4 regions of the Mesorhizobium sp. CA6 genome follow, and region 3 is predicted to be linked to each of the others. Evidence: predicted binding sites of a transcription regulator. Region 3 holds the regulator's gene; each other region holds the start of a gene.
What was found. The regulator PhoB, encoded in region 3, activates phosphate uptake and scavenging genes when phosphate is short. The targets are predictions, from matches to a motif close to TGTCATNNANCTGTCAT.

Region 1 (7,595 bases), on a different contig from region 3:
CGACGGCTGGACCGGTGCCTGCTGGGCTTTCGTCAACGCCAAGTTCGGCCAGTTCATGTTCGGCACCTATCCGATCGAGGAGCGCTGGCGGCCGATCCTGGTCGCCATCCTGTTCGTGGCGCTGTTGGTGCCGATGCTGATCCCGCGCGTGCCGCGCAAGGGATTGAATGCGGTGCTGTTGTTCGTAGCGCTGCCGATCGTCGCCTTCTTCCTGCTGCTTGGCGGCGTGTTCGGCCTGCCGGTGGTCGAGACCTCGCGCTGGGGCGGGCTTCTCGTGACGCTCAGCCTCTCCTTCGTCGGCATTGCGGTGTCGCTGCCTTTGGGCATCGTGCTGGCGCTCGGGCGCCGTTCGAAGATGCCGATCATCAAATGGCTTTGTATCGTCTTCATCGAGACGGTGCGCGGCATTCCGCTGATCACGGTGCTGTTCTTCGCCAGCGTCATGCTGCCGCTGTTCCTGCCCGCGGGCGTTACTTTCGACAAGTATCTGCGTGCGTTGATCGGTGTGTCGCTGTTTGCCGCCGCCTACATGGCCGAAGTGATTCGCGGCGGCTTGCAGGCGATCCCGAAGGGCCAGTATGAGGGCGCCGATTCGCTCGGCCTCGGCTACTGGCAGAAGATGAGCCTGATCGTGCTGCCGCAGGCGCTGAAGCTGGTCATTCCGGGCATCGTCAACACCTTCATAGGCATGTTCAAGGACACCAGCCTGGTCCTGATCATCTCGATGTTCGACCTGCTCGGCGTGGTGAAGCAGAATTTCGCCGATGCAAACTGGGCGACCCCGCAGACCGCGAGATCCGGCCTGATCTTTGCCGCCTTCGTTTTCTGGCTGTTCTGCTTCGGCATGTCGCGCTATTCAATGTACACCGAACGCCGGCTCGACACCGGTTATAAACGATAAAAAGGGAACAGGTTATGGCCACCGAAAACGCCGTCAGCGCGGAAGAAATCAAGGTCAACGCCGCCAAGATGCACATCTCCACCACCGATGTCGCCATCGACATCGTCGGCATGCACAAATGGTATGGCGAGTTCCATGTGCTGAAGGACATCAACCTCAAGGTGATGCGTGGCGAGCGCATCGTCATCTGCGGTCCGTCCGGCTCCGGCAAGTCGACCATGATCCGCTGCATCAACCGGCTGGAAGAGCACCAGAAGGGCAAGATCATCGTCGACGGCAAGGAACTCACCAACGATCTGAAGAAGATCGACGAGGTGCGCCGCGAGGTCGGCATGGTGTTCCAGCATTTCAACCTGTTCCCGCATCTGACCATCCTGGAGAACTGCACGCTGGCGCCGATCTGGGTGCGCAAGATGCCGAAGAAGCAGGCCGAGGAAATCGCCATGCATTTCCTTAAGCGCGTCAAGATACCGGAACAGGCCAACAAATATCCGGGCCAGCTCTCCGGCGGGCAGCAGCAGCGCGTTGCGATCGCGCGCTCGCTGTGCATGAATCCGCGCATCATGCTGTTCGACGAGCCGACCTCGGCGCTCGACCCGGAAATGATCAAGGAAGTGCTGGAGACGATGGTGGGGCTGGCGGAAGAGGGCATGACCATGCTTTGCGTCACCCACGAGATGGGCTTTGCCCGCAAGGTGGCCAACCGCGTAATCTTCATGGATCAGGGCCAGATCGTCGAGCAGAACACGCCGGCCGAATTCTTCGACCATCCGCGCCATGAACGCACAAAGCTTTTCCTGTCGCAGATCCTGCACTGAGCGGGCGCGATCGCTAGATTTTAGGAAGCCCGGCTGGAAACAGCCGGGCTTTTTTGCATTCGGGCGATCGGACAAGGATCGGCTCATTTTTGGTTGACGCTGCGAAATCGTCTAGCCTGATCGTCCAGGTTATCCTGGGGTTGACGCAGACGAGACGGAACGACCGCGCCCGATGAGACGAGTCCTGCGATGTATGGTGATGCTGTTGGGAGCGGCGGTGCTTGCCGCTGCGCTTGGCACGTTGGTGCCGCGTCCGTTCTGGCCGGCGGCACGGGCCGAAGGCAAGGGGACGCGGCACATATTGGTGTTGAAGAACCCGATCCACACCGACATCGCCGTGCCCCTCGATGACGGCGTGCGCCGGCGCTTTGCCTTTCTCGCCGATACCGGCCTGCCGATCGAGGCTCCGGGGGCGCGCTACATCGTCTTCGGCTGGGGCGGCCGCGCCTTCTATCTGGAGACGCCGACCTGGTCGCAATTGAAGACCATGCCGGTGCTGAAGGCGCTTACGCTCGACGCCGCGGTGATGCATGTCGATGTCGCGGGCGCTATTCTTGAGCCGCATCCGGATGTCGCCGGTTTTGACATCGATGAGGACCATTTCTCGGCGCTGCTCGACGATATCGCGGCAGGCTTCCGGCAGGGAGAGGCGGGCGGGCCGATGGCGATTGAAAATGCGGGCTATTCAACTTTCGACCGTTTCTACGAGGCCAACGGCCATTTCAACGCGCTGGTCGGTTGCAATACGTGACCGCGGCGGCGCTGCGCACCGCCGGCATCCGGACAGGTTTGTGGAACCCGCTGCCGATGTCATTGGGGTTGGTCGCTGAGCCTGTATAATTAGAAGCGCCTCATTCCTTGGCCTCCCTCTGTCCTGCCAGTCTATCTGGCCGTCGGGCGCGCTACCGCCTCACTACCTTCCGCTCTTCCCAGCCATAGAGCCAGTCCAGGTCCGCCGCGAGCTTTTCCGCCGGTCGCGCCGCCAGCACCAGGTTGCGCGCGATCGCCACCGGCCCCCAGGCGTGCCAGGCCAGCCGATTGAGAGCGCCGCGTTTCAGCACCTTCTCGACGCGCGGGCGTCTGAGATTTTCCCAGATGGCAAGGCCTCGAGCTGGATCGCCGGGGAAATCGGCAACGAGATTGGCGAGCATAGCGGCGTCCTCGATCCCCATGGCCGCGCCTTGCGCCGCGAACGGCGTCATGGCGTGCGCAGCGTCACCGATCAGTGCTACTCCCTCCGCCATGGTCCAGCGCCGCTGCGCGACCGTGTGGATGGGGAAGGCTGTCCACGGCCCGGCAAGCGCCGCCAGCTCCGCCAGCGCTGCCGCCGTGCCTCGCATGGCAGCCGAAAGAATCGCAGGGTCGGCATGGCCGGACCAGCCTTCGGCAATGCGCTCGCCCTTGGTGAAGGCGGCAAGGTTGACGGCGCTGCCCGTGCTCACCGGATAGGCGACCATGTGGAAGCCGGGATGCAGGAAAGTGGTGACGCTGTCGGTGGTTCCGATTTGCATAAAGGCCTGGCCGGCGGCGCTTTGCGCCGTGACCGTCGCGCGCCAGGCGAGCTCGCCCGAAAAGCGGCTTACCGCAAAGCCGGCCGTCCGGGCAAGCTGGGCGCGAACCGACGACCAGACGCCGTCGGCTGCAACCAGCAAACCGCATGCGACATCCGTCGCCTTGCCGTCGATCTCGACCGTCGCGGTAACGCTTTGCGGGTCGACGGCAAAGCCGGTAACGCGCGCACCGGTGACAAGCGCGATACCGGGCCGTTCCGCCACTGCCGCCTTCAGCGCCGCCTGCAGGTCGGCGCGGTGCGCCACGAGATAGGGCGCCCCCCAGCGCTTTTCTGCGGTTTCCCCAAGCGGCACGCGCGCCAGCTCTCGCAGGCTCCTTGCGTCCTTCAGCACCACCGCTCGCGGCCGGATCGCGTTGGGCAGCAGGCGATCGAGCACGCTGAGCCGCCGCAGGATCCGGGTCGCGTTGGGGGAAAGCTGGAGGCCGGCGCCGGCCGCTTCGAGTTGCCTGGCCTGCTCGAACAGTGTTACCGGGAAGTCACGCTCGGCAAAGGCAAGCGCCGCCACGAGCCCGGCAATGCCAGCCCCGGCGATGACGATCTGCCGGGACCTTATTTCAGTCATGGTTGATCGGGGCGATCAGGCGGCCTGGTCGACATAGAGGCAGCCGGCCGGCTGCGTTTCCGTCGCCTTCAGCGACGGTGAATAGCGGTAGAGCGTCGAGCAGTAAGGGCAGACCTTTTCATTGTCGTCGCCCATGTCGAGGAATACGTGCGGATGGTCGAAAGGCGGGTTGGCGCCGGTGCACATGAATTCCTTGACGCCGATCTCGATGACCGGATGGCCCGCGTCGTTCTGGAAATGGGGAATGCTGCCGCCTGCCATCGTCGTCTCCAATTGGGTTCGGCCAGTGGGTGTGACCAGTTTGCATCTGGAGCATAACAGGCCAGTTTGCAAGATCGATGAAATCAAACTGTCGCAAAAGGCTGGCAGAGGATAAGTTGAGCCGGTTAAGCGCATGGGGCCGGTGCCGGAGCGATTCCGTGACGATCATGCGTCATAAAGACATGCTAGAGCGTCGTTGAACGGCAGTATGCGGCGCCTCCTGGGAACGGTTGCGGGCAAGAGCAGGAAACCATGAACGAACTGAAGCCTGTGCAGAGCGAGTTCATAACCGTCGAGGCCGCAAGCCCCGACGGCGGCAATCCCGATCGTTTCGTCAACCGCGAATTCTCCTGGCTGCAATTCAACCGCCGCGTGCTGGAGGAATCGCTGAACGAGCATCATCCGCTGCTTGAACGCGTCCGCTTCCTGTCGATTTCTGCCGCCAATCTCGACGAGTTCTTCATGGTTCGCGTCGCCGGCCTTGCCGGCCAGGTCCGCGAGGGCATCGCACTGAAGAGCCCGGACGGCCGCACGCCCGAACAGCAGCTGGAACAATTGTTGCGGGAGGTCGAGCGCCTTCAGGAAGACCAGCAGAAGAGCCTCTCGGCGCTGATGACGCTGCTCAACAAGGAAGGCATCGAGAGCATCACCCGCGACGCGCTGACCAAGGATGAGAAGGCCTGGCTGGAGGAGCATTTCCAGGAACAGGTTTTCCCGGTGCTGACGCCGCTGTCGATCGACCCGGCGCATCCGTTTCCGTTCATCCCCAATCTCGGCTTTTCCATCGCCCTGCAATTGCGCCATCGCAAGAATGGCGAGGAGATGAGCGCGCTGCTGCGCCTGCCGGTGGCGCTCAGGCGTTTCATCCGCCTGCCCGACCGCAAGAACCATGTCCGCTTCATTCCGCTGGAGGAAGTGGTCGGCATCTATATCGGCAAGCTTTTCCCCGGCTACGAGGTCAAGGGCTCCGGCACGTTCCGCATCATCCGCGACAGCGACATCGAGGTCGAGGAAGAGTCGGAAGACCTGGTGCGCCTGTTCGAAACGGCGCTGAAGCGGCGCCGTCGCGGCTCGGTGATCCGCATCGAATTCGACACGCTGATGCCGGCTGCGTTGCGGGACTTCGTCGCCGGCGAGCTCGGCGTGTCGTCGAGCCGAATCAGCGTGCTCACCGGCCCGCTGGCGCTCAACCAGATCTCCGAGATTGTCGCCATTCCGCGCGACGACCTCAAATTCACCCCCTACAATCCGCGCTTTCCCGAGCGCATCCGCGAGCATGGCGGCGACTGCTTCGCCGCCATCCGCGAGAAGGACATCGTCGTCCATCACCCCTACGAGTCCTTCGACGTGGTGGTGCAGTTCCTGCGCCAGGCCGCTGCCGACCCGGAAGTGGTGGCGATCAAGCAGACGCTCTACCGCACCTCTAACGACAGCCCGATCGTGCGCGCGCTGATCGACGCCGCCGAGGCCGGCAAGTCGGTCACGGCACTTGTCGAGCTCAAGGCGCGCTTCGACGAGGAAGCTAACATCCGTTGGGCGCGCGACCTCGAGCGCGCCGGCGTCCAGGTCGTGTTCGGCTTCCTGGAGCTGAAGACCCACGCCAAGATGTCTTTGATCGTGCGCCGCGAGGATGGCCGGCTGCGCAACTACGTGCATCTCGGCACCGGCAACTACCACCCGGTTACCGCCCGTATCTACACCGACCTGTCCTTCTTCACCACCGACCCGACGATCGCGCGCGATGTCGCGCAGCTCTTCAATTTCATCACCGGCTATGCCGAGCCCGCCGAGGAGATGCGCCTTGCCGTATCGCCCTTCACGCTGCGCAAGCGCATCCTGAAACACATCTTGGACGAGATCGTTCATGCCCGCGACGGCCGACCGGCGCGCATCTGGATGAAGATGAACGCGCTGGTCGATCCGACCGTCATCGACGCGCTTTACGACGCCAGCCGCGCCGGCGTCGAGGTCGACCTCGTCGTGCGCGGCATCTGTTGTCTGCGGCCGCAGGTGCCGGGTCTTTCCGAGAACATCAGGGTGAAATCGATCGTCGGCCGCTTTCTCGAGCATAGCCGCATCTTCTGCTTCGGCAACGGCCACGGCCTGCCGTCCGACGAGGCGGTCGTCTACATCTCGTCGGCCGACATGATGCCGCGCAATCTCGACCGCCGCGTCGAGACCCTGGTGCCGATCACCAACCCAACTGTGCATGAACAGGTGCTTGGCCAGATCATGCTGGGCAACATCATGGACAACCAGCAAAGTTTCGACGTATTGGCTGACGGCACCTCCCGGCGCGCTGTGCTGGAGGAGGGCGAGGAGCCGTTCAACGCGCAGGAATATTTCATGACCAATCCGAGCCTCTCCGGGCGGGGCGACGCGCTGAAATCGCATGCGCCCAAGCGCATTGCCCAGTTCAAGCGCCGCAAGAAGAACAGCGCCGCGTGACTGCAGTTTCCCAGGGCCGGCTTCAGGACCGGCGGCCGCTGTCGATCATCGACATCGGATCGAACTCGATCCGCCTTGTCGTCTATGAGGGGTTGGCGCGCTCGCCCACGCTCCTGTTCAATGAGAAGATGCTGGCGGGCCTCGGCCGCGGCATCGTCTCGACGGGCAAGCTCGACCCGGAGGCGGTGACGCGCTCGATGGAGGAATTCCGCCGGTTCCGCGCGCTGTCGGACCAGGCGGGCGCTGAACATATGTATGTGCTAGCTACCGCCGCGGCGCGCGAAGCTGGCAACGGCCCCGATTTCATCCACCGTGCCGAGGAGGTGCTGAAGACCGAGATCCGCGTGCTCACCGGCCGTCAGGAGGCCTATTATTCGGCGCTCGGCGTCATTTCCGGGTTCCATCCGGCCAACGGCATCGCCGGCGATCTTGGCGGCGGCAGCCTTGAGCTGATCGACATCAATGGCGAAGCGATGGGCGACGGCATCACGCTGCCGCTCGGCGGCCTGCGCCTGCAGGATATGGCGAAGAACTCGCTCGTGCAGGCCCAAAAGATCGCGCGCCAGGAACTGGCGCGGGCGAAGCTTCTGAAGGGCGGGCAGGGCAGGGTTTTCTACGCAGTCGGCGGCACCTGGCGAAACCTTGCCCGGCTGCATATGGAGATGAACAACTACCCGCTCGGCGTCATGCATCACTACGAGATATCGGCCGACAGCGCGCAGACTTTCCTCAAGCAGGTCGCCCGCAGCGAGGTCGAGAAGGTGAGGGGCATCGAGGGCGTTTCCAAGAACCGCCGCTCGCTCTTGCCCTACGGTGCCGTCGTGCTGCAGGAGATCATGTCGGCCATGCAGCCGTCGAAGATCGTCGTCTCGGCGCAGGGCGTGCGCGAGGGCTTCCTCTATTCGCTGCTCGACGCCGCCGAGCAGAAGGCCGACCCGCTGATCTCGGCCGCCGAGGAACTGGCGCTATTGCGCTCGCGCTCGGTGCATCACGCGCATGACCTGGTCGAATGGACCGGCAAGGCCTTCAAGG
Region 2 (7,595 bases), 260 kb from region 3:
CGATGATCATGCCCTGGTAGACCTTGACGCCCGGATCGATGATCATCGGGCCGCGGTCTTCCAGGTTCCACATCGCATAGGCGACCGATTCGCCCTGCTCGTTGGAGATCAGCACGCCATTGGTGCGGCCGGGCAGCTCGCCCTTATACGGCTCATAGGCAAAGAACAGCCGGTTCATCACGGCGGTGCCGCGCGTGTCGGTCAACAATTCGGACTGATAGCCGATCAGGCCGCGCGTCGGGGCATGGAAAACCAGGCGCTGGCGGTTACCGCCGGACGGACGCAGCTCGACCATCTCGGCCTTGCGCTCCGACATCTTCTGCACGACGACGCCGGCATGCTCCTCGTCGACGTCGATGACAACTTCCTCGACCGGCTCCAGCAGTTGGCCGTCCTCGCCCTTCTGCATGACGACGCGCGGACGCGACACGGCAAGCTCGAAGCCTTCGCGGCGCATCGTCTCGATCAGCACGGCGAGCTGCAATTCGCCGCGGCCGGACACGAAGAAGGAATCCTTCTCCGCCGATTCCTCGATCTTGAGCGCGACATTGCCCTCGGCCTCGCGCAGCAGCCGGTCGCGGATGACGCGGCTGGTAACCTTGTCACCCTCGGTGCCGGCAAGCGGCGAGTCGTTGACGAGGAAGGACATGGTCACGGTCGGCGGGTCGATCGGCTGCGCATGCAGCGGATCGCTCACCGCCGGATCGCAGAAGGTGTCGGCGACGGTGCCTTTCGACAGGCCGGCGATGGCCACGATGTCGCCCGCCTGCGCTTCCTCGATCGGCTGGCGCTCGAGGCCGCGGAAGGCGAGGATCTTGGAAATGCGGCCGGTCTCGATCTGCGTGCCGTCATGGTGCAGCACCTTGACCGCCTGGTTGGCCTTCAGCGTGCCGGACTCGATGCGGCCCGTGATGATGCGGCCGAGGAACGGATTGGCCTCGAGGATGGTGCCGATCATGCGGAACGGGCCGGGATGGACCGTCGGCGCCGGCACATGCTTGACGACTAGATCGAACAGCGGGGCGAGACCCTGGTCCTTCGGACCCTCGGGGTTTTCCGAAACCCAGCCGTCGCGGCCCGAACCGTAGAGGATCGGGAAGTCGAGCTGCTCGTCGGTGGCGTCGAGCGCGGCGAAGAGGTCGAACACCTCGTTGACCACTTCGATATGGCGGGCATCCGGACGGTCGATCTTGTTGATGACGACGATCGGGCGCAAGCCGACCTTGAGCGCCTTGCCGACGACGAATTTGGTCTGCGGCATCGGCCCTTCGGCGGCGTCGACGAGCACGATCGCCGAATCCACCATCGACAGGATGCGCTCGACCTCGCCGCCGAAATCGGCGTGTCCGGGCGTGTCGACGATGTTGATGCGGGTGCCATGCCAGTCGACCGAGGTCGCCTTGGCCAGGATGGTGATGCCACGTTCCTTTTCGAGGTCGTTGGAATCCATGGCGCGCTCGGCGACGCGCTGGTTGTCGCGGAAGGCGCCGGACTGTTTCAGGAGTTGGTCGACCAGGGTGGTCTTGCCATGGTCGACATGCGCGATGATCGCGATATTGCGGAGGTTCATTGTCTGGTCTCGGGAGCGTTGCAGGCAGCAGGCCCAGAGGCGCCGCCTTTTTCGGTTGCGCGGCTCATACAAGGTTTTTCGCAATTGCGAAAGGGGAGGCCGACCCCAAATACATGGTCACTGATTCTTAAACGTCTTGGTGTGAAATGATTCCGTTAACCAAGGCGGAACCTTTGAGGGGCCGGACAGTTCCATGTTCATGACCGATCAGATGTCCAGATTGCGTCCGGTTTTCGCGTGGGCGGCGCTTGGCGTGCTCGTCGCGGCCGGTGCCGCGCAGTCGGCGGCTGCGCTTCGGCAAACCGACCCGATCGTACCGCCCGACGCCAGGACCGCGCAGCAGATGTTCGCCGACGCCCCCGACGGCGTCGATCCGATCGTCACCGGCCCGGTCAGCGCCGCCTTCAAGCAACGCCAGAAGGATGCCAACTGCGACACCGCAGTCTGGCCGAAGATTCCCACGGCTTGCTATCCGGATTGACGCTCTTCACGGCATTTCCGAGTTCAGTTCTGGACTGTCACGGCGCTTTGACATCGCGGCATTAGGCCGAGCGACTGCTGGGCCCAGGGTGTGTTGAGATTCAGGTTAGGCCGGGCCGAGAACGGTGGTTTCCGAGAACCGGAGCGGAGCGTACTTAAAGTACGTGAGCACCGGAAGCGCAGGAAACCATTGTTCGCAGGCCGGCATCACCTGAATATCAACGCAGCCTAAGCCGACCGCACCGGATCGAGCGTAACCTTGTAAAGCTCGTTGTCGTCGCGATCCATCAGCCGCACGGTGAGCTGTTCCGTCGCGCCGGAAATGTCGACCAGACCGAAGAACTGCAGCCCGGCCGACGGCGGCAGGTTCTGGCCCTGCTCGGCGGTTGGCGCCTTGATGAACTTCAGCTCCGGCCCGAAGGTCATGTCGAGGTCGTTGGGGCCGAAGGTGCCGGCGTGGATCGGGCCGGAGACGAATTCCCAGAACGGATTGAAATCCTGGAACTGCGCCTTGTCGGGATTGTAGTAATGCGCCGCGGTGTAGTGGACGTCGGCGGTCAGCCACACCGTGTTGGTGATGCCGGCATTCTTGATGAAACGCAGCACGTCGGCGAATTCCAGCTCGCGGCCCTTCGGCGCGCCATTGTCGCCGTTGGCGACCGCCTCGGCACCGGCCTTCTTCGCCGCGTCGTTCCAGACGACAAGGCCAAGCGGCATGTCGGCGGCGATGACCTTCCACGTTGCCTTGGAATTCGCCAGCTCGCGCTTCAGCCACTTGGACTGCTCCTCGCCGATCATGCGCGACTTCGGCGTCAGCGTCTCTTCCATGTCAGGACCGTTCGGGCCGCGATAGGAACGCATGTCGAGGAAGAACACGTCGAGCAACGGCCCATGCGAGACCTTGCGGTAGACGCGGCCCGGCTCCGACGGCTCGTAGCGGATGGTCGTCATTTCATGGAAGGCGCGAGCCGCTCTGGCCGCCAGCACATGGATCGACTTTTCCTTGTAGCGGTCGTCGGCGGTCAGGTCCTTCGAATCCGACCAGTTGTTGAGCACCTCGTGGTCGTCCCACTGGTAGAAGGTCGGGCAGATGGCCGACAGGCCAAGCACATGCTTGTCCATCATGTTGTATTTCCACTGGTCGCGGTATTCGTCCAGCGTCTCGGCGACCTTGCGCTTGCCGTCGATCATGACGACGTTCTTCCACTTGCCGCCGCCGGGCAGGTCGACCTCGTCCTTCATGGCGCCGTCGGCATAGATGGTGTCGCCGGAATGCAGGAAGAAGTCCGGCGTGTGCTTGGCGATGGTCGAATAGGTCTTCATGCCGGTCTCGTCGATGCCCCAGCCCTGGCCGGCGGTGTCGCCCGACCAGGCGAAGCGCACGTCGCGCTTGGACGACGGCGCGGTACGGAAACGGCCGACGATCGGCTCGGACACGGCATTGATGTCGGAAAGATCGGCAGCAACCATGCGGTAGAAGATGTCCTGGTCCGAGGCGAGATCGGTGAGCAGCCGCTTCACCGTGTAGTCGCTGGCCGGCGAGGTATCGAGCGCAGCCAGCCGCGTCGCATTGGCGAAGCTTTCGGTCGTCGACACTTCATACATCACGCGCGCCGGTCGGTCGGTGCGGGTCCAGACCATGCCCGAGGTGGCATCGACATCGCCGGACTGGACGCCATGCGTGAAGGCCGGACGCTGGCTGGCGCGGGAATAATAGGGCAGCGCCAGACCGGAGGCGCCGACAAGGCCGAAGGCGCTGGCCGAGGTGACGAAAGCGCGGCGGGTGAGCGAAAGCTTGTTCATGGCTGTCTCCGGGATGGCATTGAGCGGGACCGCCAAGCTCTCGCTTCAATGTTTCAGGCGCATATCGGAACCATGAAGTTTTGATAACAGTCGACATCTTCCTTCTCCCCTTGTGGGAGAAGGTGGATCGGCGCGCAAGCGCCGAGACAGATGAGGGGTGTTCCAGCGGAGTGAGGCGTCGGTGTTCCCTGGAGCACCCCTCATCCGGCCGCTTCGCGGCCACCTTCTCCCACAAGGGGAGAAGGGAAAGTCGCGCCTCAAGCCGCCTGCGGCTCCGGCTCAAAAGCCGGCCGGTTGGTGTTGATCAAGAGCGAGATGCAAGCCGCCGCGATACCGGTCATGCCGGCAATCAGGAAGGCCAGCTCGTAATTGCCCTGCAGCTCGCGCATCGTGCCGCCGAAGGCAGCGGCGGCCGCGGCGCCGACCTGGTGGCCGGCGACGATCCAGCCGAACACGATTGGTCCGCTGCGATCGCCGAACGCCTCGTTGGCAAGCCGCAACGTCGGCGGCACGGTGGCGATCCAGTCGAGCCCGTAAAGCACGGCGAAGATGACCAGGCTGGTCGCCGAGAAGCCGGAATAGGGCAGGTAGATCAGCGACAGACCGCGCACCGCGTAATAGACGCCGAGCAGCTTGCGCGGATCGAAACGGTCGGTGAGCCAGCCGGAGAGCGTGGTGCCGATCAGGTCGAAAATGCCCATCATAGACAACAGCCCGGCTGCCTGCACCTCGCCGATGCCCATATCGCCGCAGAAGGCGATGAGATGCGTGCCGACGAGGCCATTGGTCGTGAAGCCGCAGACGAAGAAGGTGGCGAACAGGTACCAGAACACCCGCGTGCCCGCCGCGCGGCGCAGCGTGTTCAGCGTGTGCGCCAGGAAATTGCCCTGCGATGCCGGCGACACCGGCGGCACGTCGTCGGCATCGGCGCCATAACGAACCTGGCCGATCGAAGCGGGGCGCTCCGGCACCAGCAGCAAGACGAAAGGTATCAGCGCGGCGGTGGCCAGCGCCACGGCAATCGCCACCGGCTTCCAGCCGCCGCTCTGCGCCAGCGAGGCGATGAGCGGCAGGAAAACCAGCATGCCGGTGGCGCTGGAGGCCGACATCAGCCCCATCATCAGGCCGCGATTGGTCTTGAACCAGCGGTTGACGATGGTGGCGCCGAGCACGCTCGCCACTGCGCCCGAACCGATGCCGGAAAACACGCCCCAGGTGATGAAAAGATGCCATGGCTCAGTCATGAACAGGCTGAGCGCGGTCGATCCCGACATCACCAGCAGCGAGCCGAGCAGCGTGCGGCGCAACCCGATGCGCTCCATCAGCGCGGCGGCGAACGGACCGGTCAGGCCGTAGAGCAGGATGCCGACGCTGGCGGCCCAGGACGTTACGTCGCGATGCCAGCCGAAGCTTTTCTCCAGCGGCACCATCATCACCGAGGGCGCCGAACGGAGCCCGGCCGCGATCAGCAGGCACAGGAAAATGACGGCAACAACGACGAATGCGTAGCGCTGGCCAAACGGACGGGACTGGATTATCATGTTACTGACCGGTACGTTGCAATGGAGTGAAGCCATACATACGTACCGGTCAGTAACATTGTCAAGCGAGTTGTTTGAATGCCATCCGACAATAAAATTGAAGCGTCGATCAGCGAGGCCCCTGCTCCGAGGGCGGCGGACAAGATCCTGGACGTGGCGCGCGACCTCTTTTACCGCGAGGGCATAAGGGCGATCGGCGTCGACGAGATCGTCAGGCGCGCCGGCGTCACAAAGCCGAGCCTGTACCGCAGCTTCCCATCAAAGGATGAGCTTGCCGCCTCCTATCTGCGCAAATACGACCTCGAATTCTGGGAACGCTTCGACGAAGCCGTCGACGCGCATCCGGGCGATCCGCGCGCCCAGATCATCGCCTTCCTGACCCGCGTAGGCAAGCGCACGCAAAAGCCGGACTATCGCGGCTGCGGCATGACCAACGCTGCGGTGGAATATCCCGAGCGCGGCCATCCCGCACGGGTGGTGAGCGAGAACAACAAAGTCGAATTGCGCCGCCGCCTGCGCGCCATGGCCGCCGCAATGGGCGCCGCCGATTCCGATACGCTGGGTGACGGCCTGCTGCTGCTCATCGAAGGCGCTTATATCAGCGGTCAGCTGTTTGGCGTTGGCGGACCGGCGGCGGCAGTCGCCCGCAACGCCGACCTCTTGATCGAAGCCAGCTTGAAGAAATAGCGATTGACGTTACGCTCGGGCAGCTCGAACGGAGTTGTCAGCGATGCGCGCTCTTCTGGTCCCGCTTGCCCTCGCCGGTTTCTGCCAGGCGGCCCAGGCCGGCGACATCTCCAGCGCCTATACCGAGCTCGACTCGAAGAAGGACTGCGTGACCTATGCGCAGGCCGCGGAAGGCGACGGCGACTGGGCGAGCCTCGTCTGCTCCGGCTACCGCGGCTACCCGGTGCTGATCAGCTACGACGACGCGCGCGAATCCGTCTATTACGGCTTTCCGTCCGACGACATGACTGCGGTCTGGGAGAGCTTCACCGCCTTCAACGGCTCCGGACCGAAGGTGGAATGGCGCATCGAGACCAATGGCGACGTCGCAATCCCCTTCGCCGCCATCCACCGCCGCTCCGTCAGCAACCCTGAGGACGAAAAGAAATCGACCGAGGTGCTGGTCGTCGCCAAGGTCGCGCAACCGGAAGAGCACCAAGGCTGCACGATCGGCCTGGTATTAGCCACTGGCAACCCGCAGGCCAACGACCAGGCGCGCAAGCTCGCCGACGACAAGGCAAAGACCTTCGCCTGCGGCAAGGACAAGCGCGAGGTGATCGGCGACGTGCCGCCCTTCGGCCGCGTGGACAACTAACCGGGCCTCGCCAACAATTGGGCCAGGGCCGGATCGGATTCCCATTCACCTCGCTGCCTAGTAAACCCTTGCGCGGTTGCAGCCGGTCTCGGGAGGTTCCGCTTGTCCAGTTCTGTCAGCGTCACGAACGAGAACGGCGTGGCGGTGGTCACCATCGACAACCCGCCGGTCAATGCGCTGAGCTTTCATGTCCGCAAGCCGCTTTACGAGGTGCTCACCGCTTTGCGCGACGATCCCGCCGCGAGCGCGATCGTCATCGCCTGCGCCGGCCGCACCTTTGTCGCCGGTGCCGACATCACTGAATTCGGCAAGCCGGTCGAGCAACCGGAACTGCGCGCCATCGTTGCCTTGCTGGAAACCATCGCCAAGCCGACGGTGGCCGCCATCCATGGCACGGCGCTCGGCGGTGGGCTGGAACTGGCGTTGGGTTGCCATTTTCGCGTCGCGGATGCCGGCGCCAAGCTCGGCCTGCCGGAGGTAAAGCTCGGCCTGCTGCCGGGCGGCGGCGGGACCGTACGTTTGCCACGCCTGGTCGGCGCCGCGAAAGCGCTCGGCATGATCGTCTCGGGCAGCCCGATCTCGGCCGGCGAGGCGAAGGCCGTCGGTCTTGCCGATGCGGTTGTCGACACCGATCTATTGGCAGAGGCGGTTCGTTTCGCCAGCGAAATGGCTTATCGAGGCGGACCGTTCGTGCCGGTGCGTGACCGCAACGACCGCCTTGCCGCAACCGACCTCGGCGCCTTCGACCGCCTTGCCGCCGATCTGGCCAAGAAAGCCCGCGGACTGGACGCGCCGCTTGCCTGCGCCGAAGCCGTGCGCAACGCGATCACCTTGCCGTTCGACGCAGCGCTTGCGGCCGAGCGGCAGCTCTTCCAAAAAC
Region 3 (7,595 bases):
TCGTGGGAGGCCCTGTCGAAGTTCGGCTTCTCCTTCCTGACCACCGAATCCTGGAACCCGGTCACCGAGAATTTCGGCGCGCTCGCGCCCATCTACGGCACCATCGTCACCTCGGCCATCGCCATTCTTATCGCCGTGCCGATCGGCATCGGCATCGCCGTCTTCCTGACCGAGCTTTGTCCGCGCCCGCTCAGGCGTCCGATTGGCATCGCCGTCGAGCTGCTCGCCGGCATTCCCTCGATCATCTACGGCATCTGGGGCCTGTTCGTCTTCGCGCCGTTCCTGCAGACGACGGTCCAGCCCTTCATCATCTGGCTGTTCAAAGGCATCCCCGGCCTCGACAGCCTGTTTGCCGGTCCGCCCTACGGCATCGGCCTGCTGACCTCGTCGCTGATCCTCGCCATCATGGTGCTGCCTTTCATCACCTCGATCACCAAGGACGTGTTCGACACGGTGCCGGCGGTGCTGAAGGAATCGGCCTACGGCATCGGCTGCACGACCTGGGAAGTGACCCGGCGCGTGACCATCCCCTATACCCGCATCGGCATCATGGGCGGCGTCATGCTCGGCCTCGGCCGCGCGCTCGGCGAGACGATGGCCGTCACCTTCGTCATCGGCAACGCGCACCGCATCAGCGCCTCGCTGTTTGCGCCGGGCACGACGATCTCGGCGACCATCGCCAACGAATTCACCGAAGCCGACGGCAACCTCTATACATCCTCGCTGGTGTCGCTCGGCCTGATCCTGTTCATCATCACCTTCATCATCCTCGCGCTCGCACGCTACATGCTGCTGCGCATCGATAGCCGCACGGGAGCCTGACCGATGTCGACTGCCGCATCGCTTCACCAAAGCCGCAAGCGCAAGAATGCCGTGATGATGACGCTGTGCGTCGTCGCGGCGGGCATCGGGCTGGCCTGGCTGGCGCTGATTCTCGGCGCCCTGCTCTACAAGGGGCTCTCCGGGGTGTCGCTCTCCGTGTTCACGGAAATGACGCCGCCGCCCGGCGATGCCGGCGGCCTGCTCAATGCCATCTACGGCAGCATCGTCATGACGATCATCGGTATCGTCGTCGGCACGCCGATCGGCGTGCTGGCCGGCACCTACATGGCCGAATACGGACGCTTCTCGAAGCTTACGACGGTGGTGCGCTTCATCAACGACATCCTCTTGTCGGCGCCTTCCATCATCATCGGCCTGTTCGTCTACGAGCTGATGGTGCGGCCGATGGGGCACTTCTCGGCGATTGCCGGCGCGGTCGCGCTGTCGATCCTGGTGATCCCCGTCGTGGTGCGCACCACCGAGGACATGCTGAACCTTGTGCCCAACGCGCTGCGCGAAGCAGGCACCGCCATCGGAGCACCGCGCTGGGTAGTGATCCGCTCGGTTGCCTATCGCGCGGCGCTCTCCGGCATCGTCACCGGCATCCTTTTGGCGATCGCCCGCATCTCCGGCGAGACGGCGCCGCTTCTCTTCACCGCGCTCAACAACCAGTTCTGGTCGAGCAATCTCAATGCGCCGATGGCCAGCCTGCCGGTAACCATCTTCCAGTTCGCTCTCAGCCCCTACGAGGAATGGCAGCAACTGGCCTGGACGGGCGCACTCATAATCACCCTGACGGTTCTCGGGCTGAGCATCATCGCCCGCAGCCTAACCGGACGCAGAGAGGACAGATGAAACCGATGTTGTCCACCGACCTGAACGCAGCCGATACGACCGTCGAGAAGGCCAAGATCGAGGTCAAGAACCTCAATTTCTACTATGGCCAGTCGAAGGCGCTGAAGGACATCAACCTGTCCCTGCCCGAGCGCAGCGTGACCGCCTTCATCGGCCCGTCGGGCTGCGGGAAGTCGACGCTGCTGCGCGTGCTCAACCGCATCTACGAGCTCTATCCGAAACAGAGCGCCGAGGGCCAGGTGCTGCTCGACGGCAAGAACATCCTCGACCGCTCGCAGGACCTCAACCTGCTGCGCACCAAGATCGGCATGGTGTTCCAGAAGCCGACGCCGTTCCCGATGTCGATCTACGAGAACATCGCTTTCGGCGTCAGGCTCTATGAGAAGATCAGCAAGGCCGAGATGGACAGCCGCGTCGAGCAGGCGCTGAAGCGCGCAGCACTCTGGAACGAGGTCAAGGACAAGCTCAACGCCAGCGGCCTCAGCCTCTCGGGCGGCCAGCAGCAGCGCCTGTGCATCGCCCGTACCGTTGCGGTGAAGCCCGAGGTCATCCTGCTCGACGAGCCGGCCTCGGCGCTCGATCCGCTGTCGACCGCCAAGATCGAGGAACTGATCGACGAGCTGCAGGCCGACTACACGATCGTCATCGTCACCCACAACATGCAGCAGGCGGCGCGCGTGTCGCGGCAGACCGCGTTCATGTATCTGGGCGAGCTGGTGGAGTTCGACCGGACCGAGAAGATCTTCACCTCGCCCCGCGAAAAGCGCACGCAGGACTACATCACCGGCCGCTTCGGCTGAGCTCATACGAGGACATCATCATGGCCGAACATACCGTCGCTTCCTTCGACGAGGATCTGAGGCAGATCAGCCGGCTCATCAACGACATGGGCGATCTCGCAGCCTCCATGGTCGGCGCTTCGACCAAGGCCCTGCTCGAGACCGACAATGCCATGGCGCAGCGCGTCGTTTCCGACGATGCCATCATGGACGCGCGCCAGCGCGAGCTCGACGACCGTGCCATCACGCTGATCGCCAAGCGCCAGCCGATGGCCGACGACCTGCGCAACGTGGTCGGCTCGATCCGCATGGCGGGCGACCTCGAGCGCATCGGCGACCTCGCCAAGAACATCGCCAAGCGCGTCGGCTCGGTCGGCGTCAGCGCCGCGCCGCGCGACCTCACGCATTCGATCGATTCCATGGCGCAGCTGGTGCTGATCCAGGTCCAGGCCGTGATCCAGGAATATACGGTGGGCGACGCCACGGCGCTGGCCAAGCTTCGCAACGACGACGAGCGCATCGACGTCAAATACACATCCGTCTTCCGGGAGCTCCTGACCTACATGATGGAAGACCCGCGCAACATCACCGCCTGCACGCATCTTCTGTTCTGCGCCAAGAATCTCGAGCGCATCGGCGACCATGTGACCAACATTGCCGAGAACGCCTATTATGTGCTGACCGGCACGCAATTGCCCGCGAATCGTCCCAAGCAGGACGAGACGACAATGTCGGCGCCGGCGGCCTGACGAAGGGTATCTGCCAATGATCGCGCCACGCATCATGGTGGTGGAGGACGAGGAGCCGCTTGGGGTGCTGCTCCGCTACAATCTCGAATCCGAGGGTTACCAGGTCGAAGTGGTGACCCGCGGCGACGAGGCCGAAATCCGCCTTCAGGAAAACGTTCCCGACCTGCTCGTGCTCGACTGGATGGTGCCGGCGGTTTCCGGCATCGAGCTCTGCCGGCGCCTCAGGATGCGGCCCGAGACCGAGCGGCTGCCGATCATCATGCTGACGGCGCGGGGCGAGGAAAGCGACCGCGTGCGCGGCCTTTCGACCGGCGCCGACGACTATCTGGTCAAGCCGTTCTCGACGCCGGAGTTCATGGCGCGCGTCAAGGCACTGCTGCGCCGCGCCAAGCCGGAGGTGCTGTCCAGCGTGCTCAAGGTCGGCGACATCGTGCTCGACCGCGAGTCGCACCGTGTCTACCGCAAGAAGAGCGAGATCAGGCTCGGCCCGACCGAGTTCCGGCTGCTGGAATTCATGATGCGTCATCCCGGCCGGGTGTTCTCGCGCAGCCAGCTGCTCGACAATGTGTGGGGCGAGACGATCTATATCGACGAACGCACCGTCGACGTCCATGTCGGCCGCCTGCGCAAGGCGGTCAACAACGGCCGCATGCCGGATGTCATCCGCACCATCCGTGGGGCTGGTTACGCGATCAGGGAAGATTAGGAGTAAGGCGCCGAGCCGCTGACGGATTCTGTCTCCAGCATCGGATCGCGTGCATTGGCGATTAGTCGAGACGCTTGTGCTTCGTCATCCACGGGCGGAGCAAGGAGCGCAGCGACGCAGCGCAGACCCGAGGATCCATTCCGTGATGTCGATGCGTTGCGACAGTCCAGAATTCTGTGCCGCTGCGCTCGACGCGTGAGGTAGCGGCATGGATTCCAGGGTCTCCGCGACGGAGCTTCGCTCCTGCTCCGCCCTGGAATGACGAAGCTGCGGGGCCTTCCCTTCGCTAATTTCAAGCGTCTGCTGCTGTCCCCGGACCTCTTCAAGGCTGCCTCAGGCCACGTTCTTTCCCGTCCCCGCTCTTGCCTGGCCTCCCGGCGCGAAAATCTCCTGGTCGACGAAGGTCAGCGCGCGCATGGCGCAGCCTTCGCGGATCAGCGGCAACTCGTTCGGCTCGGTGTCGAAGGAGATCGATTCGGAGTGCTGGCCGCCGGCCGTCTGGGCGATCGCCTCGCGCAGCGCCGGCTCGATCAGGTCGAAGGCGGCCGCGCTGACGCCGACCATTGCGACGGGCGCCGGGTCGATGAGGGCGAACAGGCTGCCGAGACTGAAACCAAGCGCTTCGCCGGCCCGGCGGTAAGCCTTCCGTTCGGGGCCGTCCCTCTCGCGCGCCTTCGCGGCAAGGGCCCGCATGTCGGCGTCGCCGACGTCGACCGGCTCGGCGTCCTCGCTCATTTTCATGGCGCTGCGCCAGATCGCGTAATTGCCGGCATATGCCTCGACGCAGCCGCGGCGGCCGCAGCGGCAAAGCGCCCCGCCCGGGCGGTGGATCATGTGGCCGAACTCGCCGCCGGAGGAATGCGTGCCGGTGAACAGCGCACCTTTGAGCACGAGACCCATGCCGATGCCGTGCGACAACAGGATGGCGATGAAGTCGTCACGATAGCGCTCCGGGTCGCGCCATTGCAGCGCCACCGCCATCATGTTGCAGTCGTTCTCCATGGTGGCGGAGATGCCGAACTCCTTCTCTAGGATGTCGGCGAAAGGAATGTCGGTCAGCGGCGTTATCGGCGACCAGAGCATGGCGCGTGCATTAGAATCGGTGATGCCCTGAATGCCCATGGCGATGCGGGCGACGCTGCCAACGTCGAGGTCGGGATCCTGCAGCCGGCGCCGCACGATCGCCACGCATTCGCCGATCAGCTCGTCGCGGGGCATGACAAGCGTGTCCAGGCGCTGCTGCTCCTCGGCAACAACCTGACCGGCATAATCGATCACGGCGACCGACAGGAAGTTCAGCGACAACACCACGGTCAGCACCGCGGCGGCTTCAGGGTTCAGCGCCAGGCCGATCTGCGGCCGGCCGCGCTTCAACGCCGTCGGCTCGCTGGCCTTGCTTTCGGTGAGAATGCCCTCCTGGATCAGGTCGGCGGAGATCGCCGAAATGGTCGAGTGGCTGAGCCCGGTGGTGGCGGCAATTTCGGTCCGTGATGGCTGACCGGCGCGGCGTACCGCCGAAATCACCATGGCGCGGTTGCGCCGGCGCAAATCGTCGTGGCGGATTCCGACCGACATCGTTTCGCACGTCCTCCCCGGTCATCGCGGCCTTGTGATAATGCCATGGCCTGTCGCTGACACGCTAGGGATTGTGGCAGAAGCCAGGGGCCATGTCATTATTTATTGCGGATACCGAAAAAAATGCCTGAGCCCGTCAAAACCCATCAGAATCTCGGTTGACAGCGCTGTTGTGCTGGACCACTATTTTTTTGAGGCTCGAAAAAAAGCCTCTGTGCCGGCCTTCGGGCCAGTCTGGGTCGCGCCGCACGGGCGCAGGGAGGATATCATGAAGAAATTTGCAGCCGCCATTCTGGCGGGCGTTGCCATGTCGCTGACGCTGGCGTCTGTCGCCGAGGCGAAGGACAAGGTGATCGGCGTGTCGTGGTCGAATTTCCAGGAAGAGCGCTGGAAGACCGACGAAGCAGCGATGAAGGCCGCCATCGAGGCCGCCGGCGACAAGTATATTTCGGCCGACGCGCAGTCCAATCCGGGCAAGCAGCTGACCGACGTCGAAAGCCTGATCTCGCAGGGCGCCAACGCGCTGATCATCCTGGCGCAGGATGCCTCGGCAATCGGCCCGGCGGTGCAGAAGGCGCTCGATGAAGGAATCCCGGTCGTCGGCTATGACCGCCTGATTGAGAACAAGGACGTGTTCTACCTGACCTTCGACAACAAGGAAGTCGGGCGCATGCAGGCCCGCGAGGTGTTCAAGGCCAAGCCGGAAGGCAACTATGTCTTCATCAAGGGCTCGGGCTCCGATCCGAACGCCGACTTCCTGTTCGCGGGCTCCATGGAAGTCCTGAAGGACGCCATCGACAGCGGCAAGATCAAGAATGTCGGCGAGGCCTACACGGACGGCTGGCTGCCTGCCAACGCGCAGAAGAACATGGAGCAGTTCCTGACCGCCAACGACAACAAGGTCGACGCGGTCGTGGCTGCCAATGACGGCACCGCCGGCGGCGTTGTCGCGGCGCTGACGGCGCAGGGGCTGGCCGGCACCGTGCCGGTCTCGGGCCAGGACGGCGACCACGCGGCGCTCAACCGCATCGCGCTCGGCACGCAGACCGTGTCGGTGTGGAAAGACGCGCGCGAGCTCGGCAAGAACGCCGCCGAGATCGCCTCGCAGCTCGCCGACGGCAAGAAGATGGGCGACATCGCCGGCGCCAAGGACTTCACGACGCCCGGCGGCAACACCGTCAAGTCGCTGTTCCTGACGCCGGTCGCGATCACCAAGGACAACCTCAACGTCGTCATCGACGCCGGCTGGATCAAGAAGGACGAGGTCTGCGCGGGCGTGCCCGCCGGCAGCGTCCAGGTCTGCAACTGAGCCTTGCCGACGTTCGATCAAAAACACCTGCGCCGCGGCCAGGAGCGGTTCAATGAACCGCTCCTGGTTTTTGTTGCCGCAATCCCGGACGGAAAACCGCTACGCACTTTCCTGGGATTGCCTTAAAGCCGCGGCGTTTTCAAAAAAGCCGCGGCGTTTTCAAAAGATTTTGCCGTTCTGCCTCAGGCGGATAGCTTCCAGCTGAGTTCCGGCATCCGCGCCAGACGGCAAGCCCGTGGGAGGAAATCATGACCGACACGACGTCTACCCAACCGGCGGACACCGCGCGCGCGTCGGAACTCGGCACTGTTGCCCGGTTCCTGAAGGCGACCGAGCTCGACACCCGCATGCTGGGCATGATCGGCGCGCTGCTCCTCATCTGGATCGGGCTGCATGTGATTTCCAGCCTGCGGCTTGGCGTCAACCCGCTCGACTTCGACAGCCGCACGTTCCTGACGCCGCGCAATCTCTGGAACCTGTCGGTTCAGTCTTCGGCCGTGGCGATCATGGCCTCCGGCATGGTGCTCGTCATCGTCATGCGCAACATCGACCTGTCGGTCGGGTCGGCCGAAGGGCTGATCGGCATGGTCATGGGCTTTGCCCAGGCGCATTTCCTGGTTCGCTTCGTCGGGCTTGAACTGGGAAACCCCTGGATCTGGGTTCTGGCGTTGCTGATCGGCCTGGCGCTCGGCCTCATCATCGGCGCCTTCCAGGGCTTCGTTATCGCCTATCTCGAAGTGCCGGCCTTCATCGTCACGCTCGGCGGATTGCTGGTATGGCGGGGCGCTGCCTGGTGGGTC
Region 4 (7,595 bases), on a different contig from region 3:
CGACATAGCCGCCGCCGAACGCCGCCACCACTTTCGGCACCGGCACGTTCTGGTACATCATCTTGATGCCGTCCTTATGCGCCTGTTCGGCCAAAGGCATGATCGCCGCGTCGCCCGGATGGCCCATCATGGCGATGCCCTGCGGCTTGACCGCGACCGCCTCGCGCAATTGCTGCACCATCTTCTCGACGTCCCACTGGGAGAAGATGTAGTCGACCTTCGGCCCGAGATCGGCCGCCGCCTGCTTGGCGCCATTATAGACGATGGTGCCGAAGGCGTCGCCCTCGGCGCCACCGACGAAGAAGCGGATGTGTACGTCCTTGCACCATTGCGCGTCGAGCGCGTGCGCCGGCAAGGCAGAGATCGAGGCGCAGAGCGCCGTGGCAGCCGCCACGACGGTCGAGCGCAGAACAGTCCTTCTGGTCGTCATGCACGTTCCTCCCTTTTAGATCCCTCCCGATGGAGGGTTTCGAATTGATCTGCGTCCTCGGTCGGCCGGCTCCTCCCGCCGGCCAATCCTCACATCGAATCTGGCCTCAAGCCGGATTGGGCACGTAGCTGTTCCCTCCCCGGCATTGCTTCAGATAGTCGAGCGCGCGCGCCTGTCCGGTGATCTCGAGGTCGCCGCGATAGACCGGATCGTGCCAGCCCTCGATGTCGATGGCGCCCTTGTAGCCGGCCAGCCGCAACTCGCTGATCACCCGCGTCCAGTCGCTGTCGCCGAAGCCTGGCGTGCGCATCTGCACGAAAGGCAGTCGGCCGAACACGCCATGCTCGCGGATGACGTCCCAGCGCACCGTCGCGTCCTTGCCGTGGACATGGAAGATGCGCTGCGCCCATTTGCGGATCTGCGGTATCGGATCGATCAGATACACGAGCTGATGGCACGGCTCCCATTCCAGCCCGAGATTGTCGTTTGGCAATTCGTTGAACATCAGCTCCCAGGCGTCCGGGTTATGCGCGATATTCCAATCGCCGCTCGCCCAGTTGCCGTCCATCGCGCAATTCTCGAAAGCGATGCGCACGCCCTTGTCGGCGGCACGCTTGGCCAGCGGCCCCCACACCTCGCGGAAGCGCGGCAGGCTGTCGGTCAGCTTCTTGCCTCGGATGCGGCCGGTGAAGCCGCTCACCGTCGACGCGCCGAACAGATGCGCATTGTCGATCACCGTCTCCCAGGCCGCCAGCACACCGCGATCGACCTCTCCATTCTCGAGCGGGTTGCCGAACACCCCGATCGAGGACACGGTCACATCGGCATCGCCGATCGCCTCGCGGATCTCGCCCGCCAGGCGCTTCAGGTCCTTGCCGCCCAGCGTCTGCCAGAAGAAGGGCTGGATGCTCTCGAAGCCGAGCGGCAGGATCTGTCTGACGTATGCGGCCGGATCTTCGAGATTGGCCCGCACCATGGTGCCGATCCTGATATCGAGAAGCGGGTTTGCCGTCATTGTGCTTCCTTGGCGATTGTCACGCGCCGCCCGCTCTCCGCGCTCTCGATGGCGCCGAAGACCATGGCCAGGCTTTTGATGTTGTCGGCGCCGCGCGTCTCCGGCTCGGCGCCGGTCTCGATCGCGTGCATGAAATCCCGGATGATGCCGAGATGGCCGTCGACACGGTCGGCGGGATCGAGCGGCGGCACTTCGATGGGCTGGGTCTTGTCGATGATCCCGTCGCGGCCGGACGCAATCACCTCCGCCTTCAGCCCGTCGTGGCCGTCCCACAAGAGGCTGCCGCGCTCGGCGACGATGCGCCAGCTTCCCTCCCAACTCGTGCGGAAACCGTCGGCGCACCAGGAACCGGCATAGGTGAAGACCTTGCCGCCGCCGAGGTCGAAGACGGCGCTGGCCGACGACCCCTGCCGATACCAGGAATTCACGGGTTCCCATTCCTGGCAATAGACGCTGGCCGGCTCGCCGGCGACCATGTAACGCGCGGCATCGAACGTGTGGATCGCCATGTCGAGCAAGAGCACATGGGCCATCTCCTCGCGAAAACCGCCGAAATGCGGCGCGACGAAGAAGTCGGCGTGGATGCTGGTCGGCTTACCGATGACGCCGGAGTCCAGGAAGCGCCTGATGCGCCTGACATTGGGGACATAGCGGCGGTTCTGGACGACGGCGTGGATGCGCCTCGCCTTGCGCGCTGCCTCGACGATGGCGCGCGCATTCTCGGGGCTGTCGGCCAGCGGCTTCTCGGTGAGCAGATGGCAGTCGTGCGCGAAGGCCGAAAGCGCGACCTCGCGGCGTGCGGCGGGAACCACGACGTCGAACACGGCATCGGGCTTGGTCTGGTCGAGGACGGCGTCGAGGTTGGTGCCGATGATGGCGTCGGACAGCGCGTATTCGCGCGCCCTCGCCTGGGCCCGCTCGGCATCGAGGTCGACGAGGCCGACAATGGCGAGCCCGTCGATCTGCTTCACGGCATCGAGCCAGTGCTTGCTCATCGCTCCGCACCCGGCCAGGACGACCCTCATCATCCAGCGCTCCTCCTCCGCCGGTCCCTCCAGACCGGACGTCACGGCGTCGCCGTAAACGTTTACGAGAACACACCCGATGGCGTAGAATGTCAACCGGCTGCTTGCAAAAATCGTCCCGAAGCCTTGGCCTGAGCGGCAGCCGGTGCTAGCCAAGGCAGGGGGAGAATCCGTCCTTGGCGTCAAGCATCCACGATCTCGCGCGTCACCTGAACATCTCGATCGGCACCGTGTCGCGCGCGCTGAACGGCCGTGCCGACGTCAATGCCGACACACGCCAGCGTGTGCTCGAAGCAGCCAGGAAGCTGAACTATTCGCCCAATCAGTCAGGCCGCAGTCTCAGGCAAGGCGCCACCCGTTCGATCGCCTTCATGCTGCAGCCGCATCCCGGCGACCAGCAATATGGCGAGCCGTTCTTCATCCCGTTCCTGACGGGCCTGCAGGCGCGGCTCGCCGAGCATGACCTGGATCTGATGGTCGTCATGGGTGAGCCGGGCCAATATCAGCAGGAGCGGTTGCGCCGCGTGGTCGAGACGCGCCGGGCCGACGCGGTCGTGTTGGCCAATACGCGAAGGGAAGACGATCGGATCGATTATCTCAGCAAGGCCGGCTTTCCCTTCGCCACGCTTGGCCGAAGTCAGTCCGGCGGCGACACGTATCCTTCACTCGATATCGATTTCGAGAGGGCGGGTGATGAAGCCGTCGACCGGCTGGTCGCGCGCGGCCACCGCCGCATTGCCGCTATCCGCCCTTCGCTTGATCTCAACTTCGGCTACCTGTTCCTCGACGGCTACCGCAAGGCGCTGAAGCGGCACGGTATCGAGGTGGACCCCGACCTGATCGCCGACGGCTTCATCAACGAGACCGGCGGCTACCAGGTGACGCCGCAAGTAATGCGCTCTAAAAACCCGCCGACGGCGATCATCTTCAACAATGACGCGATGGCGCTCGGCGGCTGCAAGGCGCTGGCCGAGATGGGTATCAAGCCGGGCCATGACATGGCCGTGATCGTCATCGTCGACACGCCGCTCTGCCGCTACTTTTCGCCGACGCTGACCGCCTTCCGTCCGTCGCTGGAGCCCATGGGCCGGCGGCTGGCCGAGATGCTGCTCGCTTCGCTTCCCGCATTCGCCGGCCCTGAGGGCACACGCATCATCCGCGAAGTCTGGCCGCTGGAGCTGATCGCAAGAGAGAGCGATTGAGCGGAGGCGCTTTCCCTTCTCCCCCCTGTGGGAGAAGGTGTCGCCGAAGGCGACGGATGAGGGGTGCTCCAGATGGCACCAGCGTCTCACTCCGCTGGAGCACCCCTCATCCGTCTCGGCGCTACGCGCCGATCCACCTTCTTCCACAAGGGGAGAAGGAAACTGTCATGCAACCATCACGTTCACGTCCTAGACCGCTAGACGGGAACCGGCTCGCCGCATCGCCGATGCGCGTCCCTCCAGGCATTGGCCGCTCTGCTCGTCAAGAAGGGGATATCGATGAAACATCTCAACCGGACCGTCGCGCTCGGCGCGGCACTTGCCTTGTTCACTTCCCTGACGCCGGCGCTCGCCGACGGCGTCGCTTACGTCAACAAGGGGCTCGTCGGCATCGGCCGCATCCCGGCCAACCAGAAGGACAAGTTCGGCGAGACCTTCGGTTCAGGTTCCGGCATGGCGATCGACACCAAATCCTGGGCGCGCGACGGCGCCGGCTACAAGGGCTCGCTCTGGCTGCTGCCGGACCGCGGCTACAATATCGTCGGAACCACCGATTATCGCCCGCGCCTCAACACCATCTCGATCGAGCTGGCGCCGACCGCTCCCGGCGCGGCGCCCGCTGCCGGACAGGAACAGTCGGGCGTTAAGGCGACGCTCGCCGACACGATGCTTCTGACCGACGACAAGGGCGCCGACGCCACCGGCCTCGATCCGTTGAACGGCGTGCGCGCCGCCGCCGGCGACATGCCGATCCTGCCTGAGGCCAATGGCAAGCTGGCGCTCGATGACGAAGCGATCGTGCGGCTGCCGGACGGCACGATGTTCATCTCCGACGAATATGGTCCCAACATCTACCGCTTCTCGGCCGAAGGCCGTCTGATGTCGGCGACCCAACCGCCCGCGGCGCTGGTGCCGATGCGCCATGGCAAGCCGAACTTCGCGTCCGACAACCCGGGCCCGGGCGCTGCCGAGCCCGATCCGAAGGATCCCGAAACCGGCCGCCAGAACAACCAGGGCCTCGAAGGCATGTCGATGACGCCGGACGGCAGGTTCCTGATCGCCGTGCTGCAGTCGGCGCCCCGCCAGGACGGCGGCGATTCCGGCTCGACCCGCCAGAACACCCGCGCGCTGGTTTACGACGCTTCCGATCTCGCCCACCTCAAGCTGGCGCATGAATATGTCGTGCCGTTGCCGGTGTTCAAGGATGCCAAGGGCAAGACCAAGGTGGCCGCTCAGAGCGAGATCGTCGCACTCTCCGACAAGAGCTTTCTGATGCTGGCGCGCGACTCAGGCAACGGCCAGGGCGTTAAGGGCGACGAGTCGCTCTACCGCAAGATCGAGATCGTCGACCTCTCCGCCGCCACCGATATCGCCAACGGCCCGTTCGACGCCGCCGACAAGCCGGTCGCGCCGAAGGGCATGCTCGACCCGTCGGTGACGCCGGCCAAGCTGACGCCGTTCATCGACATCAACGACAAGGGCGAGCTCGGCCGTTTCGGCATGCACAATGGCGCGCCGAACGACAGGGACAACCTCTCGGAGAAGTGGGAGGCGATGTCGCTGGCGCCGGTGCTCGATGCGAAGCTGCCCGACGACTATTTCCTGTTCGTCGCCAACGACAACGACTTCCTCACCCAGGACGGCTTCCAGGTCGGCGCTTCGTACAAGGCCGAGGACGGCGCAGATGTCGACACCACCTTCCTGGTCTATCAGGTCACCCTGCCTGGCCTTTCTGGAAACACCACTCAGTAATGGGATGCGGTCGGCTGCCGCGGCAGCCGACCCTTTCTGAAGGGATGCATGAGCATCAGGCCTGCGATAGCATCGCGGGCCTGATTCAGTTTCGGCCCCACCACCATGGGTAACAACATGGATGACAAACAGCCCACCCGCCGGCGGACCGGCGACCTGACCAGCGGCCCCATTTCGCGCACGCTGCTGTTGTTCGCGCTGCCGGTGCTGGGCTCCAACGTGCTGCAGTCGCTCAACGGCTCGATCAACGCGGTCTGGGTCGGCCGCTTCCTCGGCGAGGCGGCGCTGACGGCGACCTCCAACGCCAATCTGGTGCTGTTCCTCATCCTCGGCACCGTCTTCGGCATCGGCATGGCGGCAACCATCCTGGTGGCGCAATCGGTCGGCGCCCGCGACCTCCCCGAGGCAAAGCGCATCGTCGGCACCAGCGCCACCTTCTTCTTCCTCGTCTCGGTCGTGTTCGCCGTCTGCGGCTGGATCTGGGTCGATGTCATCCTGACCGGGCTCGGCACGCCGGCCGATGCCTTGCCTTTGGCGCGCGCCTATTTGCGCATCATCTTCGTCGCGGTGCCGATGATGAACCTTTTATCCTTCGTCATGACCGTGCTGCGCGGCGCCGGCGACTCGCGAACCCCGTTCGTCTTCATGGCGCTGGCGGTCGTGCTCGACGTCGTGCTCAATCCGCTGCTGATCCGCGGCATCGGCCCCTTTCCCGAGCTCGGCATTGCCGGCTCGGCAATGTCGACGCTTGTTGGCCAGACGGTGGGCGTGATCGCCATCCTGATTGTGCTTTATGTGCGCAAACATCCGCTGCGGCTGGCGGGCAGCGATCTCGCGCTGCTGCGGCCCGACCCGAAATTGCTGCGCATCGTCGTCTCCAAGGGCATCCCGATGGGGCTGCAGATGATCGTCATCTCGGCGGCGGCGTTGACCGTGATGGGCATCGTCAATTCCTACGGCTCCCAGGTCGCCGCCGCTTACGGCATCGCCGCGCAGCTCTGGACCTACATCCAGATGCCGGCTCTGGCGATCGGCGCCGCCGTCTCCTCGATGGCGGCGCAGAATGTCGGCGCCGGGCGCTGGGACCGCATCGGCAGGGTCGCGGCGTCGGGCGTCGGCTTCAACCTGGTGCTGACCGGCGCGCTGGTGGCGCTGCTTTTCGTCTTCGACCGCGCAGTGCTCAGCCTCTTCCTCAGCACCGACAGCGCCGCGATCGACATCGCCGCCCACATCAACAAGGTGGCGTCCTGGTCGTTCATCCTGTTCGGCGTCACGATCGTGCTGTTCGCCACGGTGCGCGCCACCGGCGCTGTCATGCCGCCGCTGATCATCCTGATCATCTCGGTGTTGATCATTCGCACCGGCTTTGCCTATTCCATGCGCAGCGTCATCGGCCAGGAGGCGCTGTGGTGGAGCTTTCCGGCAGGTTCGATCGCCTCGCTGGCGCTCGCCGCCGCCTATTACCGCTTCGGCCGCTGGCGCACGATGCACATGATTGAGGACAGGCCGGCGGCCGGCGAGCCGCCCGACACGGGCCTCGGCGTGCCGCGCCAGCGCGCGCAGCTCCTGCCGGAGACGCCGAACGGCTAAAATCCGCGACGACAGGAAAACGTGAAAATCCGCTACCGCGCGTATTTGGCGCCGAAGCCAAGCGCCACCAGCGAGAAGACGACGATCATGCCGGCAAAGGCCAGGCTTGCGATGGTTGCGTTCGCCAGGCTCGACAGGATGCCGATGCCGATCACCGGCAGCGCGTTGCCGCAGAAGCAACAGATGAAGAAGGCCGAGACCACCTCGGCGCGGCGGTCGGCCGGCGCGATCTGATTCACCACTTGCAGGCCGCCGCGATAGCCGAGCGCCGCCGCCACGCCGCAGAGCGCCGTCGCAACGATCATCAGGACCATCGAGGCATAGACCTGCGCCGCCACGATCAGCGCCACGGTCGGGATCATCAGCACCAGCGCGGCAAGCATGGTGGAGCGGCTGGAGAGCCATGTGGTGGCGACGATGGTGATGGCCGCCACAATCGACAGCTCGAAGAAAAGCCCACCAGCCTCGGCATGATTGGTCACATGCAGCTGCTGCGCCAGGATGCTCGGCGCCAGCGCCGCGTAGAAGCCGACCAGCGCCATGGCGCCGAAGCCGGTCACCGCCGGCGCCACGAATTGCGC

Region 1: the regulator PhoB is predicted to act here: its motif matches at 4,194-4,210, upstream of LB526_RS08455 (RNA degradosome polyphosphate kinase).
Region 2: the regulator PhoB is predicted to act here: its motif matches at 3,926-3,942, upstream of LB526_RS13390 (alkaline phosphatase D family protein).
Region 4: the regulator PhoB is predicted to act here: its motif matches at 3,836-3,852, upstream of LB526_RS03755 (esterase-like activity of phytase family protein).

What each region holds. Positions count from the first base shown of each region.
Region 1 covers NZ_JAIUHI010000004.1:366,017-373,611, reverse strand. Annotated here, with positions in the region: gene LB526_RS08480 (amino acid ABC transporter permease) at 1-901, shown strand, start outside; gene LB526_RS08475 (amino acid ABC transporter ATP-binding protein) at 970-1,719, shown strand; partial or broken gene LB526_RS08470 (TIGR02117 family protein) at 1,892-2,563, shown strand; gene LB526_RS08465 (FAD-dependent monooxygenase) at 2,622-3,854, opposite strand; gene LB526_RS08460 (zinc-finger domain-containing protein) at 3,870-4,115, opposite strand; gene LB526_RS08455 (RNA degradosome polyphosphate kinase) at 4,368-6,563, shown strand; gene ppx (exopolyphosphatase) at 6,560-7,595, shown strand, end outside.
Region 2 covers NZ_JAIUHI010000007.1:276,428-284,022, forward strand. Annotated here, with positions in the region: gene typA (translational GTPase TypA) at 1-1,570, opposite strand, end outside; gene LB526_RS13385 (hypothetical protein) at 1,764-2,051, shown strand; gene LB526_RS13390 (alkaline phosphatase D family protein) at 2,279-3,853, opposite strand; gene LB526_RS13395 (MFS transporter) at 4,111-5,394, opposite strand; gene LB526_RS13400 (TetR/AcrR family transcriptional regulator) at 5,473-6,081, shown strand; gene LB526_RS13405 (hypothetical protein) at 6,125-6,715, shown strand; gene LB526_RS13410 (3-hydroxyacyl-CoA dehydrogenase NAD-binding domain-containing protein) at 6,818-7,595, shown strand, end outside.
Region 3 covers NZ_JAIUHI010000007.1:14,568-22,162, reverse strand. Annotated here, with positions in the region: gene pstC (phosphate ABC transporter permease subunit PstC) at 1-822, shown strand, start outside; gene pstA (phosphate ABC transporter permease PstA) at 826-1,677, shown strand; gene pstB (phosphate ABC transporter ATP-binding protein PstB) at 1,674-2,477, shown strand; gene phoU (phosphate signaling complex protein PhoU) at 2,498-3,205, shown strand; gene phoB (phosphate regulon transcriptional regulator PhoB) at 3,222-3,911, shown strand; gene LB526_RS12105 (ROK family protein) at 4,245-5,486, opposite strand; gene xylF (D-xylose ABC transporter substrate-binding protein) at 5,755-6,795, shown strand; gene LB526_RS12095 (hypothetical protein) at 6,848-7,000, shown strand; gene LB526_RS12090 (sugar ABC transporter permease) at 7,044-7,595, shown strand, end outside.
Region 4 covers NZ_JAIUHI010000002.1:314,803-322,397, forward strand. Annotated here, with positions in the region: gene LB526_RS03735 (substrate-binding domain-containing protein) at 1-430, opposite strand, end outside; gene LB526_RS03740 (sugar phosphate isomerase/epimerase family protein) at 537-1,445, opposite strand; gene LB526_RS03745 (Gfo/Idh/MocA family protein) at 1,442-2,473, opposite strand; gene LB526_RS03750 (LacI family DNA-binding transcriptional regulator) at 2,647-3,672, shown strand; gene LB526_RS03755 (esterase-like activity of phytase family protein) at 3,952-5,424, shown strand; gene LB526_RS03760 (MATE family efflux transporter) at 5,542-7,014, shown strand; gene LB526_RS03765 (MFS transporter) at 7,047-7,595, opposite strand, start outside.